2 regions of the Arthrobacter saudimassiliensis genome follow, and region 1 is predicted to be linked to the other one. Evidence: riboswitches for the same ligand, from Rfam matches in the RefSeq annotation. Region 1 holds a riboswitch; the other holds the start of a gene.
What was found. A riboswitch is a leader RNA that binds a small molecule or an ion and turns the genes downstream of it on or off. The one in region 1 is predicted to bind S-adenosylmethionine.

Region 1 (6,914 bases):
TCGAGGAGTTCCGCGGCGCGGACCCGGCCGGCACGCTCGCCCGCTTTCGGGCGGTCATCGGAAGCACGACGGCGCCCTCCGGCCACACGCCCGCATACCTGGGCGAAGTCCTCGTCCATGCCCAGGACATCCGCCGGCCCCTGGGCCTTCCCCGGGCCCCGTCGCTTAATGCCCTGACCCCGGTGGCGTGGTTCTTTGCCGCCCGCAACTTCGCGGTGGACAGCAGGACGGCAGCGGACGGCCTGCAGCTGCAGGCCGACGACGGACCCTTCCGTTCGGGCACCGGCCCGCTGGTGTCGGGGCCCACGCTGGCGCTGGTGATGGCCATGGCAGGCCGCCGCGCCTACCTCGAGGACCTCGACGGGCCGGGACTGCCGGTCCTGCTCGGCCGAATTCACGGAAGCCATTGACCCCCCAACCGGGCGGTTCCTACCCTTCGAGTGCAGCCAACCGCGCCGGCGGCCTTGCCGGGGCAAGGACAGGAGCACTCCATGGACACATCGGCCACCGCTTCCGGACGCGCCCTTTCCGCCGACGGCGTGCCCATCGCCTGGCAGCGCCGGGGCAGCGGCCCGCCGCTGGTGATCGTGGATCCCGTGCTGATGGACCGGACCACGTCGGTGGCCGCGACCCTCGCCGATCTGCTGGCGGAGCACCACACCGTCTACACCTATGACCGGCGCGGCAAGGGTGAAAGCGGCGACGGCGAGGAGTACACGCCCAACTCCGAGGTCGATGATCTGCTCGCCGTGATCCAGGTGGCCGGCGGCTCCGCAGCCCTCTACGGCTTTTCCTCCGGGGCGCTGCTCGCGCTGCGCACCGCGGCGCAGTCCGCCGTCGTCACCCGGGTGGTGGCACTGGAACCGCCGCTGGATTCCGACGCCGGCGGCGGCGAACAGCTGCGCCGGCAGCTGCAGTCGCTGATCGACGCCGGACAGCGGGCGGAGGCGGTGCGCCTGTTCCAGCGCTCCATCGGCGTGCCGGAGCACACCGCGGCGGGCATGGACGTTTCCGCCTTCGAAGACGCCGCCCACACCATCGCCTACGACCTGGTGCTCACGGAAACCACCGAGCTGGAGGGGCTGGCCGGCATCAAGGTGCCGGTGCTGGTCCTGGTCAGTGCCGGCAGTGATGTACGGATGCAGCAGTGGGCGCGGGACGCCGCCGACGCGATCAGCGACGCCGAACTGCGGGTCCTCGACGGGGACTGGCACGGCGTGGCCGACGAACCGCTCGCCGCGGCCATCGAGGAGTTCCTCGACTGAGCTCCGGCCGGGCCCGCTACGCCGGCGCGGTGAAAAAGACTTCGGTCCAGGCGCCGTGATTGACGTCGAGGTCCGGGCGGCGCTCCAGCCCCGCCGCCAGGGCGGTCTTCTGCGAGCCGAGGTTATCTGCCGTGGTGCGGGCCACCACCGGCAGCTCGGGCAGGTGCAGCCGGGCCTGCCGGACCGCCGCCGCGGCGCCCTCGGTGGCGTAGCCGCGGCCCCAGGCGGACGGGTCGTAGCGGTAGTACAGGTTCAGCGCCGGCTGCCCGGCGACGTCGAGCAGCCGCACCCCGGTGAACCCGATGAGCTCCTCGGGCCGCCCGGCCAGGGCCACCGTCCAGTAGCCGAAGCCTTCGGCCCGCCAGTGGCGCAGAAACGCCCGGAACGTCCGTTCCGCGGCGGCTTCGGTGACCGCGCCGGGATTGTGGGCGTTGGTGCGCGGATCGGCGTGCAGCCGGACCGCGGCGGCACGGTCGCCCTCCTCGGGCCGGCGCAGCAGCAGCCGCTCGGTCTCCAGGGGCGTCCAGAAGGTGGGGTCCTGCTTCCAGGTCATGGGGGCAGCCTAGCCGCGGGCACCCCCATTCCGGTTTCGGCTCCGGAGGGCAGCGTTCCCGGGGCTGTCGGCTGCAGGGATCAGTGATCGGGCCGGGGCCCACGGGCCACCCGGAGGGCCGCCGCGACCAGGTCCGCGCTGTCGGCTGCGGGCGTGCCGTCCGGCAGCACCAGGGTGTCCTCCAGCCCGATCCGGACGTCGAGGCCCCGCTGCCGGGCAAACCGCAGCACCGGCCAGGCCGTGGCGCCTTCCCCGTGCAGCAGGACCGGCAGCTCCGTCGGGCCCAGCGCCTCCAGCAGCTGCTTCGCCGAGGCGACGCCGGCGTCGTCGGGCGGGGAACCGGAACGGTTATGACCGCTCCCCGGCTGCTCATCCTGGACCTCCAGCAGCACGCGCAGGCACCGGTCCTGGAGCGCGGAGTGCTGCCAGGTGGCGACGGCGGCCGGCGTCCAGAGCCCGGCTTCGACGCCGATCCCGCGTCCGAGCAGCGCCGCGGCCACCTCCTCGGCGCCGTCCTCGTGCCAGTTCACCGACGCGAAATCCGGCAGCACCGTCCAGCTGCTGATCAGCCGCACCCGGGTGGCAGGGTCCGGTTCGGCCCATGCGCCGGTGGTGACGCCAACGGGCAGCCCCGGTGCCAGGGCTCGGACGGCGGTGACCGCCGCGGCATGCAGCAGCGGGTCGAAGGTGTCCCGGGCCGCAGCGTCCTTGACGTGCAGGTGTACGGCTTCGGCGCCCGCGGCTGCGGCGGCCGCTGCGGCTTCGGCCAGCTGCTCTGCCGTGACCGGCAGGGCAGGATGCTCATCGGGCAGCCGCGGCCCGTTCAGGCAGGCCTTGAGCATGGCTCCTCCTTGGAAATCGCAGCGGGCGGCGAGCGGGAAGACTGGAGCCCCGGCGGGCCCGGTCCGTGCCGGACAGTGTGCACGACAGCGGGCGGAGACGCGAAACGACACGCTCCAGTAGGCTGGGGCGAACCACGGCACCCCCGTGCAGGAACCATCTGCACCCGAGGCAAGGAGACCCCATGGCTCACGTGAATGACCCCGAAACCGTTGGACGACTGCTCACCACCAAGGGCCGCTGGGCCGTCGTCGGGCTGTCCAACAATCCGATGCGCACCGCCGTCGGAGTCTCGCGGTTCGTGCGGGACCGGCTCGGCATGGAGATCGTCCCCGTGAACCTCAAGGGCGAGGACTTCGACGGCGAAAAGGGCTACCGCACGCTGGCCGAGGTTCCGGGGCAGATCGACGTGGTGGACTGCTTCGTCAACTCGTCCAAGGTCGGCGCCGTGGTGGATCAGGCCATCGAGATCGGCGCGAAGGCCGTCTGGCTGCAGCTGGGCGTGATCGACGAGGCCGCCGCACAGCGGGCCGCCGACGCCGGCCTCGACGTCGTGATGGACACCTGCCCGGTGATCGAAGCGCCGCAGTTCGGGCGCTGACCCGCAGCCGCGGCCCGGCACGCACCGCAGTACAGGACCCATCCGTTCCCCGAGCAAGGAGATGAGCATGACCGAGAGCCCTAGCGACAACCTGGCCGGTTCCCCCAACGAGTTCAACGACGCCGTCACCCGCAAAATGACGGCCGACGCCGAAAAGGCGCGCCAGCAGGCCAAGCGGGACGAGGCCAAGGAGACGTCAGAGGACGCGGACGCCGGCGAAGGCACGGAGGACGCCGCCGGCAGCCAACTGGTGGATGAGAAGGCCGACCCGGCGGAGAACGCCGGTGACGCCGCCGTCGCCGAAGGCAACACCGGCGAGGACCGCGAGGAGCAGCCGGCGCTGGAAACCGACGAGAACAGCCCGGCGGAGGAAGCCGAACCCTCTTCGTAGGAACGGCCAGAGTAGATGTGACCCACGTCATGTGGCGGAATGTGTCGCCGCTGCACGGGCGGTCCTTGCGCATGTGCCTCCATTGCGGCAAGGATGGGTCCCGTTAACCATCCCGAGCGGCTGAGAGACCTGGCTCGCTGACGCCGCAGCAACCCCTTCACCGGCCGGTGAAGCACGGTGCTAATGCCAGGACCGATGGAGAAGGCAGCAGACTGCACCGCCTTTCCCGGCCCTGCCCGGCGCTGCCCTGCGCCCCCCGGGCCGGTTCCGGCAGTGCACGCACGCATACCTTCCTTCGGGCATGACGCCTAGGAGGATCACATGATCGAGACCTACCCGCCCCCCGCCGCAGCCGGAGGCAGCACCATCCGGCTGGAGGACGTGGGCACCACCTTCACCGTGGCCGGCGGCAGCTTCACCGCCGTCGACGACGTCAGCCTCACCATTCCCGGCGGCAGCATCCAGGGCATCATCGGCTTCTCCGGAGCCGGAAAATCCACGCTGCTGCGCAACATCAACCTGCTGGAACGCCCGACGTCGGGCCGGGTCTGGGTGGACGGCGAGGAGCTGACCGCGCTGGACGACCGGGCGCTGCGCCGCCGCCGGCACGGCATCGGCATGATCTTCCAGCACTTCAACCTGCTGAACAACCTGACCGCGGCGCAGAACGTGGAGGTGTCGCTGAAGTTCGCCGGCGTCCCGGGACCGGAACGGCGCCGCCGCGCCGCGGAGGCGCTCGACGTCGTCGACCTCGCCGACAAGGCCGGCACCTATCCGGCCAAGCTCTCCGGCGGGCAGAAGCAGCGGGTCGCCATTGCCCGCGCCCTGGCCACCAACCCGAAGGTGCTGCTCTGCGACGAGCCGACCTCCGCCGTCGACCCGCGCACCACCGCCTCCGTGCTGCAGTACCTGACCGACGTGAACCGGGAGTTCGGGATCACCGTGGTGCTGGTGACCCATGAAATGAACGTGGTCAAGGCGATCGCGGACAACGTGGCGGTGATGGAGGCCGGCCGCGTCGTGGAGCAGTTCGACCTCACCGAACTGGCCCGGCCCGGCTTCGCCCCGGCGACGGCGATCGGCCGGTACCTGGTTTCCGACGACGTCGAGCTGGACCGGCCCAAGGTCCGCGCCGCCGCTCCCGCAGCCACCCAGGCGGTGGCCGGTGTTTGAGCGCATCCTCGAAGTCTGGCCGGAACTGCTCGCCGCCCTCGGCGAGACCGGCACCATGCTGCTGGTCTCCATTCCGCTCGCCGTGCTGCTCGGCACCCCGCTGGGGGTGCTGCTGTACGCGATCGGGCCCAACGGGCTGGGGCACAAACCCAAGCTGCACCGGATCCTGGACTCGGCCGTGAACCTGGTCCGCTCGTTCCCGTTCCTGATCCTGCTGATCGCGATCATCCCGTTCACCCGGCTGGTCGTGGGCACCACCATCGGCACCGCTGCGGTGATCGTGCCGCTGACCATCAACGCGATCCCGTACTTCGCCCGCTTCGCCGAACAGAACATCACCCAGCTCGGCGGCGGCGTGGTCGAGGCGGCCCGCTCCATGGGCGCCACCCGCGGCCAGATCGTCCGGGACGTCCTGCTGGTGGAGGCGAAACCGGCGCTGATCGGCTCCATCACGATCATGACGGTCAGCTTCATCTCCTACTCGGCCATGGCCGGGCTGGTGGGCGGCGGCGGGATCGGCGACTTCGCCATCCGCTACGGCTACTACCGCTACGAGACCGGGCTGATGGTCACCGCGATCGTGCTGATGATCGTGCTGGTCCAGGCGGTCCAGCTCACCGGATCCCTGCTGGCCCGCCGCGCCGACAAACGCATCTAGCCCACCCCGGGCCACACCTCCGCTTTCCGGGCCCATCCCGACGGCGGCGCCTGACGCAGCAACCCGACGGCGCCGCCCCGGGGCCGGCCCGCATCCGCCCCGCACATTTCCGCATTCTTCCCGAAGAGGACATCTTGTACTTCACCACACCCAAAAACAGCTCCACCGTGCCCGGAGCCAGCCGCCGCACCCTGCTCAAGTACCTCGCCGCGGCCGGCGCCGCAGGAGCGGCCGCACCGCTGCTCGCCTCCTGCGGCCTGGGCGGCGCCTCCGCCGGGAACAGCCGCACCATCCGGCTGATCTCCTCGCAGGTGAAGGTCTACGAGGAGCCGGTGACGATCGCGGCCCGGCTGCTCAAGGACGCAGGGTGGGAGCTGCAGACCACCTTCGTCAACGACATCAACCAGCCCAACATCGCCGTCGCGAACGGTGAGGCGGACGCCAACTGCTTCCAGCACATGGCCTACCTCGCCCAGTTCAACCGGGACCAGGGGCTGGACCTGGTGCCGCTGTTCTACATCCGTAACTCCCCGGCGGTGCTCTACTCCTACAGGCACAAGGCCGTCAGCGACCTGCCCGACGGCGCCACCGTCAGCATCCCGGTGGACACGGCCAACAACGGCCGCGCCCTGTTCATGCTCCGCGCCCACGGGCTGCTGGAACTGGCCGACGGCGTCGCCGTGGTCACCGCCTCGCAGCAGGACATCACCGCCAACCCGCGGAACCTGAAGTTCGTGGAGGTGGACCAGCTTTCGCTCAGCCAGACCCTGGAAGACGTGGACGCCGGGTTCATGTTCCAATCCACCGCGGTGGACGCCGGCATCCACGAAAAGGCGACGGTGGTGGCCGAGGAGCAGGAGGACGACGAAATCCCGTACCGCTCCATCTTCGCCGGCAGCCGGGACTTCGCCGGCTCCGAAGCCGCGAACGCGCTGCGCATCGCCGTCCAGAGCGACGAGGTCCGGAAGTTCTTCACCGGCTACCAGGACGGCTTCTTCCAGCTGCCCTGGGGCGAGGATCCGCTGCCCGCCTTCGAACAGCTCTCCGCCTCCGTCACCGCAGCCTGACCCGTGCCTACCCGAAAGGACCTTATGAGCACCCCAAGCCCCCGCTTTCCGCAGGGCCGGCCCCGCCTGCTGCTGAACGCGTTCCTCATGAACACCCCCAGCCACATCCGCGGCGGGCAGTGGCGCCACCCCGACGCCGAACAGCACCGCTACACCGAGCTCGCCTTCTGGACCGGGCTGGCGCAGCAGCTGGAGGAGGCAAAGTTCGACGCCCTGTTCCTTGCCGACGTCGCCGGGCTCTACGGAGATCACGACGGCGGGTGGGCCTCGCACGTGCGCCGCGGCCTGCAGGTGCCGGCCAACGATCCGCTGATCCTGCTGTCCGCCCTGGCCGGCGCCACCAGCGACATCGGGCTGGCCGCGACG
Region 2 (6,914 bases), 890 kb from region 1:
GCCGCCGTTCATTCAGTGACACATGCGAAAATGGGAGCCATGCCTACTTCAACCTCATCCGCGGCGGGTGCTGCCGGCACCCGCCGCGGACGCCCCGGCTACGACCAGCAGTCGGTGCTCAACATCGCGGTGGACGTGTTCAACCGGCACGGCTACGAGGCGACCTCCATGGGCATCCTCGCGGAGAACCTGGGCATCACCAAGTCCGCGATCTACCACCACGTCCCTTCCAAGGGCGACCTGCTGAGGCTGGCCCTTGAGGAGGCCCTCGGCGGCCTAGAAGGCGTGCTGGATGACCCCCGTGCATCCGAGGGTCCGGCCGAGCAGCGCCTGGAGTTCGTGCTCCGGGGCACCATCGCGGTCCTGGCCGAGCGGCTGCCCTATGTGACCCTGCTGCTGCGCCTGCGCGGCAACACCGAGATCGAGCGCGATGCGCTGGAACGCCGGCGTGCGTTCGACCGCCGGGTCGCGGCGCTGGTCGACGCCGCCCGCACCGAAGGCTCGCTGCGCAGCGACATTGACCCGCGCACCACCACACGGCTGCTGTTCGGCACCATCAACTCCATCGTGGAGTGGTACAAGCCCGGCGGGCCGATCTCCCCGGAGAAGCTGGCCGACGACGTCATCACCATGGTCTTCGACGGGCTGCACGCCCGCTCCTGAGGCGTCTTTTCCGCCCTCCGGCCGCCCGGGAGGCGGATTGGGCGACGCACCGGCGCAGCCGGCGAGGGCATCCGGCGAGAATGACCAGCGCAAGCAGTTCATGATTCGACCGCTTAACGGCAAAGGCCGGCGGCCCCCAGGGGCCCGCCGGCCTTCGCCGTTGCCTGCAGTGTTGCGGCTGATCAGCCGTCGGCGCGCTGCTTCTCGACCAGGGTGAGGACGTCGTAGGTGGCCACGATCTCGTCGTTCTGGTTGGTCAGCACCGCATCCCAGGCCACCTCGCCGTATTCATCAGTCTCGCGCGGAGTGATCTTCTTGGCGGTCAGGGTGACGCGGATGGAGTCACCGGCCGCGACCGGAGTGATGAAGCGCAGGTTCTCCAGGCCGTAGTTGGCCAGCACCGGTCCCGGAGCCGGCTCCACGAACAGTCCGGCACCCCAGGAGAGCAGCAGGTAGCCGTGCGCCACGATGCCCGGGAAGAACGGGTTGGCCTCGGCTGCTTCCTGGTTGGTGTGGGCGTAGAAGGTGTCGCCGGTGCTGTTGGCGAAGGCGGTGATGTCCTCCAGGGTCACCTCGCGCAGATCCGAGCGCACGGCGTCGCCGATCTTCAGCGTGGCCAGATCCTTGCGGAAGGGGTGCACGTCGTCGAAGGTCCGGTCGGCGCCGGTGTGCCAGACGCCGGTGACGGCGGTGAGCATGTTGGGCGAGCCCTGGACGGCGGTGCGCTGCATGTGGTGCAGCACCGAGCGGATGCCGCCCAGCTCCTCGCCGCCGCCGGCGCGGCCGGGACCGCCGTGGACCAGGTGCGGCACGGGCGAGCCGTGGCCGGTGGAGGTCCGGGCGTCTTCGCGGTTCAGCAGCAGCACGCGGCCGTGATGCGCGGCGATTCCGGTGAGCAGCTCGCGGGCGGTGTCGGGGTCGTTGGTGCACACCGTGGCGGCCAGGGAGCCGGAGCCCATGGCGGCCAGGCGGACGGCGTCGGCCAGATCCGTGTAGCCCACCACGGAGGCCACAGGGCCGAAGGCTTCCACGGAGTGCAGCTCCTCGGCCTCACGGTTGTCCCAGGTCAGCAGGACGGGCGCCAGGAAGGCGCCGTCGTCGGCCGGGCCGCGGCTGCCGTCGGCATGGACGACGTCGGGCGCCTCCAGCGAGCCGTAGGCGATCTGCGCTCCGCCGCCGAGCAGCCGGTTCACGGACTCGCGCACGCCGTCGAGCTGCTCCACGGAAGCCAGAGCGCCCATGGTGACACCCTCGCCGCGGGGATCACCGAGGACGATGCGCTCCTCGATCCGGGCGGCGGCAGCCGAGACGACGTCGTTCACCCGGTCAGCGGGCACGATGGCGCGGCGGATCGCAGTGCACTTCTGGCCCGCCTTGACCGTGATCTCAGTGACCAGGGACTTCACGAACGCGTCGAACTCGGGGGTGCCGGGCGCGGCGTCGGGCCCCAGGATCGCGGCGTTCAGGGAGTCGGTCTCGCAGGTAAAGCGGACCCCGCCCTCCACCACGTTGACGTGGGACTTCAGGCGGTTGGCGGTGGAGGCGGAACCGGTGAAGGAGACCATGTCCCGGTAGTCGAGGTGGTCGAGCAGGTCGCGGGCGGACCCGGAGATCAGCTGCAGCGAGCCGGCGGGCAGGATGCCGGATTCGGTGATCATCTTCACCGCTTCGGCCGCCAGGTATCCGGTGGGGGTGGCCGGCTTGACGATGGTCGGCACGCCGGCGATGAACGCGGGGGCGAGCTTTTCGAGCATGCCCCAGACCGGGAAGTTGAAGGCGTTGATCTGCACCGTGACGCCGGGAATGCGGGTGTAGATGTGCTCGCCGATGAAGGAGCCGTCCTTGGACAGCTGCTCGATGGCGCCGTCGATGATCACCGTGGAGTTGGGCAGCTCGCGGCGGCCCTTGGAGCTGAAGGTGAACAGGACGCCGATGCCGCCGTCGATGTCCACCATGGAGTCGCCCTTGGTCGCGCCGGTGCGGGCGGAGATCTCGTACAGCTCGGCCTTGCGGGAGTTCAGGTACTGCGCCAGCTCCTTGAGCTTGAGGGCGCGCTGGTGGAAGGTCAGGGCGCCAAGTTCGCGCTGGCCCACGGTCCGCGCATGCTCGACGGCGGCGGCCAGGTCGAGGCCTTCGGAGCTGACCAGGGCGAGGGTCTCGCCGGTGCTGGCGTCCCGGACTTCGGCGGGAGCGGAGACCTGGCTGCGCTCGGGGGTCCACCAGGCGTCCTGGACGAAACTGGGAACGATCTGCACGTCAACGGCTGTTGCGGTCATCTTTGACGGGCCCTTTCGGAACGGGACGGGATTCCGGCCTTGGATGCGGCAGCGGGGCCATCCCCGTGCACAGATAACTGACCGGACGGTCGGTAATAAACTCCAGCGTACCGCAATCGTCCGTGGTGCACACCACTGCGTCGACCGTTCACCGCCCGGTTTCGGGCCTCCCCGGCTGACAGCGGCCCGGCTGCGCACTAGCCTTGATCCTCCCTCAGCTGCTCCACCCTTTCGCCTGGAGGCTCCCATGGCATCCCGTATCCTCCGCGCATTGCGCCGTTCTGCCGGCGCCGCTGTCCTCCTGGCCCTGGCTGCCGGAGTTGCTCCGGCAGCGGGGGCTGTTCCGGCAGCGGGGGCTGTTCCGGCAGCAGAGGCCACGGTCACCTGGCACGGAGGCAGGGGCGATGACGGCGGGCGCCACCCGCGCGGCCGCACCGTCGACTATGTGGCCCTCGGCGATTCCTATGCCTCCGGCTACGGCGGCAGCGACGACGTCCGGGAATGCGGCCGAACCGCCTTCGGCTACCCGGCCCTGCTGGATGCCCTGCGCCGGGTGGATCTGCAGGCCGACGCCACCTGCGCCGGAGCGACGGCGCTGACCACCGATCCCGCCCCGCCGGCCGGGCCCGTGGACCTGCCGCAGCAGATTGACACCGTGCTGGCCCAGGGACTGCTGCACCGCGGCACCGATCTGGTCACCGTGACCATCGGCGGCAACGACGTCCGCTTCGGTGACGTCGTTGCCGCGTGTGCCGGCCCCGGACTGCCGGCCACCTGCGCCCCGGCCATTGCCCAGGCCCAGGCGTATGCCCGGACCGTCCTTGCTCCGGGCATCGCCGCCTCGCTGCAGCGGATCCGGGACGCAGCCCCGCGGGCCGAACTCGTGGTGACCGGGTATCCCCACCTCTTCGAGGCCGCCGTCCCCGGCGCGCTGAGCGTACCCGCCCAGGAGCTGTTCAACGCCGGCACCGACGAGCTGAACGCCGTCATCTCGGCACAGCTGCCTGAGGACGCGGTGTTCGTGGACGTGGTGGACGAGTTCGCCGGGCACGGCATCGGCTCGCCGGACCCCTGGATCCGGCTCGAAGGCGGGCCGTTCGACCTGCACCCGAACGCCGCCGGCTACGAACAGGGCTACCTGCCGGCCATCCTCGCCGACGCCTCATTCGACGACCGCCGCGGGCGGCCCGGCTGCCGTTGAGCCCGCAGGAGAACCCGTCGGAAGCTGCGGCGCGGGGACGGACCGGGCCGCGCCGGACAGGACCGGCGCTTCCCCGGTGTCCGAGCCCTGCGCTACAGTAAATCCAGCTTCACGAGATGTGGCACCCGACGCGCCCGGCGCCGAGGGAAGGCTCCGACCTGCCACACACCAACCCCCTTGTTCGGCGGGTGGTTCGGATGACGAAGCGGCCTGCATTCGCCGCAGGCCGTCCGCCTGCGGCACCTCCAGGGTTCCGGTACGGCGGGGGGGCAGCGGCATCCGGCGCAGGCAAGGACAACCCGAAGGGGAACTTTCTTGGGCACCGATACCACGTCCCGCTGCCGCAGCTACACGCCCGGCCACCGCGTCCACTGGATCCACCACCGCCGGATGGCCGAACTGGACTACTGGGTGGACGTCGAGATCCATGTGGATGCCGACCTGCAGCTCATCCATCTGATTCGCGAGGGGCAGCAGCAGCTGTTCTGGTTCCACGACGTGCCGGCGCTGGCCGCGGCGCTGAAGATCGCCGTCGCCCCTCCGCAGTGGTGCCCGCGGTATTCCACGCTGATGGTTCCGGGCGGTTTCCTGGGACCCACCGGGAGCTCTTTTTTCTACTTGGCCCGGCTGGACCGGGTTCATCCCTGCCTGCGCCCGGGCCTCAGCCGATCCGCTGAGGACCAGGTGGCGTCGAGTGAGTGACCGGTCAGTGAGCGGCCATTCGGATCGAGCATCCGGGCCCGCAGCAGGTCCGGCACCTCCGGCCGCGCACCTGCGCTGCGCAGGTAGCCCTCGGTATCGAATCCCTCCAGCGCCGTGAGCAGCGCCGCCCGTTCCGCCTCCGCGCGGTCATGCAGCTCGGCCGGGGTCAGCGGCCGTTCCCGCGGCGTACGCTGCCGGGCGTGGTGGGCGTTGATGCCGCACAGGCCCTGGACATAGTCGGCGGCGATGGTCTCCGGGGCCGCGCCGGCCAGCTGCAGCAGCAGCATGGCGACCAGCCCGGTGCGGTCCCTGCCGGCGGAACAGTGGAAGACGACTCCGCCGTCGGGCGCATCAGCGATCGCCTCCATAACGGCGGCCAGGCGCTGCGGCCAGCGGCGCAGGTTCTCGCGGTAGAACCTGGGCGAATCCATGTAAGGGCCGGTGAGCGCGGTGAAGTCGGGATCCTGCCAGTCCTGAATCGGCAGGGACAGCCGCCGGAAGCGGGCCTGGACGGCGTCGGGCACGTCAGGGTCGCTGTCCCTGCGGCCCTGCTCCTGGACATTTCGCAGGTCGATCACGGTGCGGACCCCGTCATCCCAGGCCTGGCGCCAGCCCTGTTCGGTCAGCCACTCCGCGCGCCCCATCCGGATCAGGCGGCCCGGCCGGACCCGGCGTCCGCCTGCCACGGGCAGCCCGCCCAGGTCCCGGGCGTTGACGGCTCCGTCCCAGTGCCTGCTCCGGCTGTCGGCTTCCATGCATCCAGCGTAGCCTCGGGCGGGCAGGGAGCCTCCGCGCGGTCTCCGCCACCGCCGGATGACCGGCGGCTCCACCGAATCGAGAAGGAGAACCGGATGTCCCCGATTGAAATCATCGAAAAGCCCCTCCCTGCCCTCCGGCTGGCTGCCCGCACGGCCGTCGTGTCGGAGCAGCCCGAGATCGCCGGCGTCGTCGGCCCGCTGTTCGACAGTGTGGCTGCCGAACTGGCCCGGGCCGGAGCGTCGCTGGCGACGCCGGTGGCAGTGTACGAGGCAGGCGAGGCAGGGTTGCGTGTGACCGCCGGCTACGAGCACGCCGGGACGGCGCCCGACGGCGTCGAGACGGTGGGACTGCCCCGCGTCGCCGCCGCGGTATGCGGCGTCCATCTGGGCTCCATGGAGCGTATCGGCGAAAGCTGGCAGGCCCTGCACACGGAGATCATCGCCAGGGGATTCGTTCCGTCCGGGCCCTGCCGGGAGCTCTACCTACGCGCGGTCTCCGATGATCAGAGTGACTGGGTGACTGAGCTGCAGCAGCCCGTCATCCGGCCCTGAAACGACAGTTTCCCGCGGTGGCCGGCCGGACGCCGACAAACGCGGGAAACTGTTGGTGGCCTTGCTAGTTAAGGATCTGGTACCTGAATTCAGGCTGCACGCCGGAGATGCGAAGCTGACCGTCCTCGCTCTTCGTGAAATGGTAGATCAGCTTTCCTTCCACTTCCTCGTCGGTCTTTTTGCCGTTTACCTCGGCGACGTTGACGTAATCAATATCCAAGGCGACGGAAATGCCGTTCTCATCTCCGATGGGGCCGGCGTCGATTGCGGTCGTCTCGATGGCGCGGTCCTTGATATGGACCTCGCCCTCGCCGTAGACGAGGCCGTAGCCGTCCGATGTATCACTGGCTTCCCGGTGGGTGCCCTTGAACACGACGGCGAGGTTCGGGTCATCGGAAATCAGGCTGTTGTAAATCTCCTGCTGCCAGACCGGGTCGAACTTGTCCATGTTCAGCTCCCACCAGTCGACCCTGGCCTGGCTGTCGCCCGGGGCGCCGTTGGCTGCGGTGTCAATCATGTCGACCGCCATTTCAACGGCGAGGCGCTGGGCTTCCTTGATGTCCGCCTCGCTCCAGACCGAGCCTGCCGCCTCGGTGATGACCGAGGGTTCGAACGTGAAGGCAGGATCATCCGGCAGGATGGTTGTCTTGCGCCACTCTCCCCGCTCGTCGGAGGCCAGCTCCTTCAGGGTGGGCATGCCGTCGATCGTCGGCCCGTACTCCACCCCGTCCACAATCACTGTGGTTGGGGACGCTGCGGGGC

Region 2: another riboswitch for S-adenosylmethionine. It lies ahead of AC5RV6_RS02795 (hypothetical protein); the one in region 1 lies ahead of AC5RV6_RS07095 (methionine ABC transporter ATP-binding protein).

The regions. Positions count from the first base shown of each region.
Region 1 covers NZ_JBNHFX010000001.1:1,493,976-1,500,889, forward strand. The annotation lists gene AC5RV6_RS07065 (maleylpyruvate isomerase family mycothiol-dependent enzyme) at 1-410, shown strand, start outside; gene AC5RV6_RS07070 (alpha/beta fold hydrolase) at 492-1,265, shown strand; gene AC5RV6_RS07075 (GNAT family N-acetyltransferase) at 1,282-1,818, opposite strand; gene AC5RV6_RS07080 (3-keto-5-aminohexanoate cleavage protein) at 1,899-2,660, opposite strand; gene AC5RV6_RS07085 (CoA-binding protein) at 2,843-3,259, shown strand; gene AC5RV6_RS07090 (hypothetical protein) at 3,327-3,650, shown strand; SAM riboswitch class I at 3,755-3,852, shown strand; gene AC5RV6_RS07095 (methionine ABC transporter ATP-binding protein) at 3,972-4,823, shown strand; gene AC5RV6_RS07100 (methionine ABC transporter permease) at 4,816-5,481, shown strand; gene AC5RV6_RS07105 (MetQ/NlpA family ABC transporter substrate-binding protein) at 5,616-6,548, shown strand; gene AC5RV6_RS07110 (LLM class flavin-dependent oxidoreductase) at 6,573-6,914, shown strand, end outside.
Region 2 covers NZ_JBNHFX010000001.1:607,835-614,748, forward strand. The annotation lists gene AC5RV6_RS02780 (TetR/AcrR family transcriptional regulator) at 40-663, shown strand; gene paaZ (phenylacetic acid degradation bifunctional protein PaaZ) at 846-2,939, opposite strand; gene AC5RV6_RS02790 (SGNH/GDSL hydrolase family protein) at 3,187-4,140, shown strand; SAM riboswitch class IV at 4,248-4,375, shown strand; gene AC5RV6_RS02795 (hypothetical protein) at 4,456-4,842, shown strand; gene AC5RV6_RS02800 (tyrosine-protein phosphatase) at 4,779-5,597, opposite strand; gene AC5RV6_RS02805 (GyrI-like domain-containing protein) at 5,694-6,152, shown strand; gene AC5RV6_RS02810 (hypothetical protein) at 6,217-6,914, opposite strand, start outside.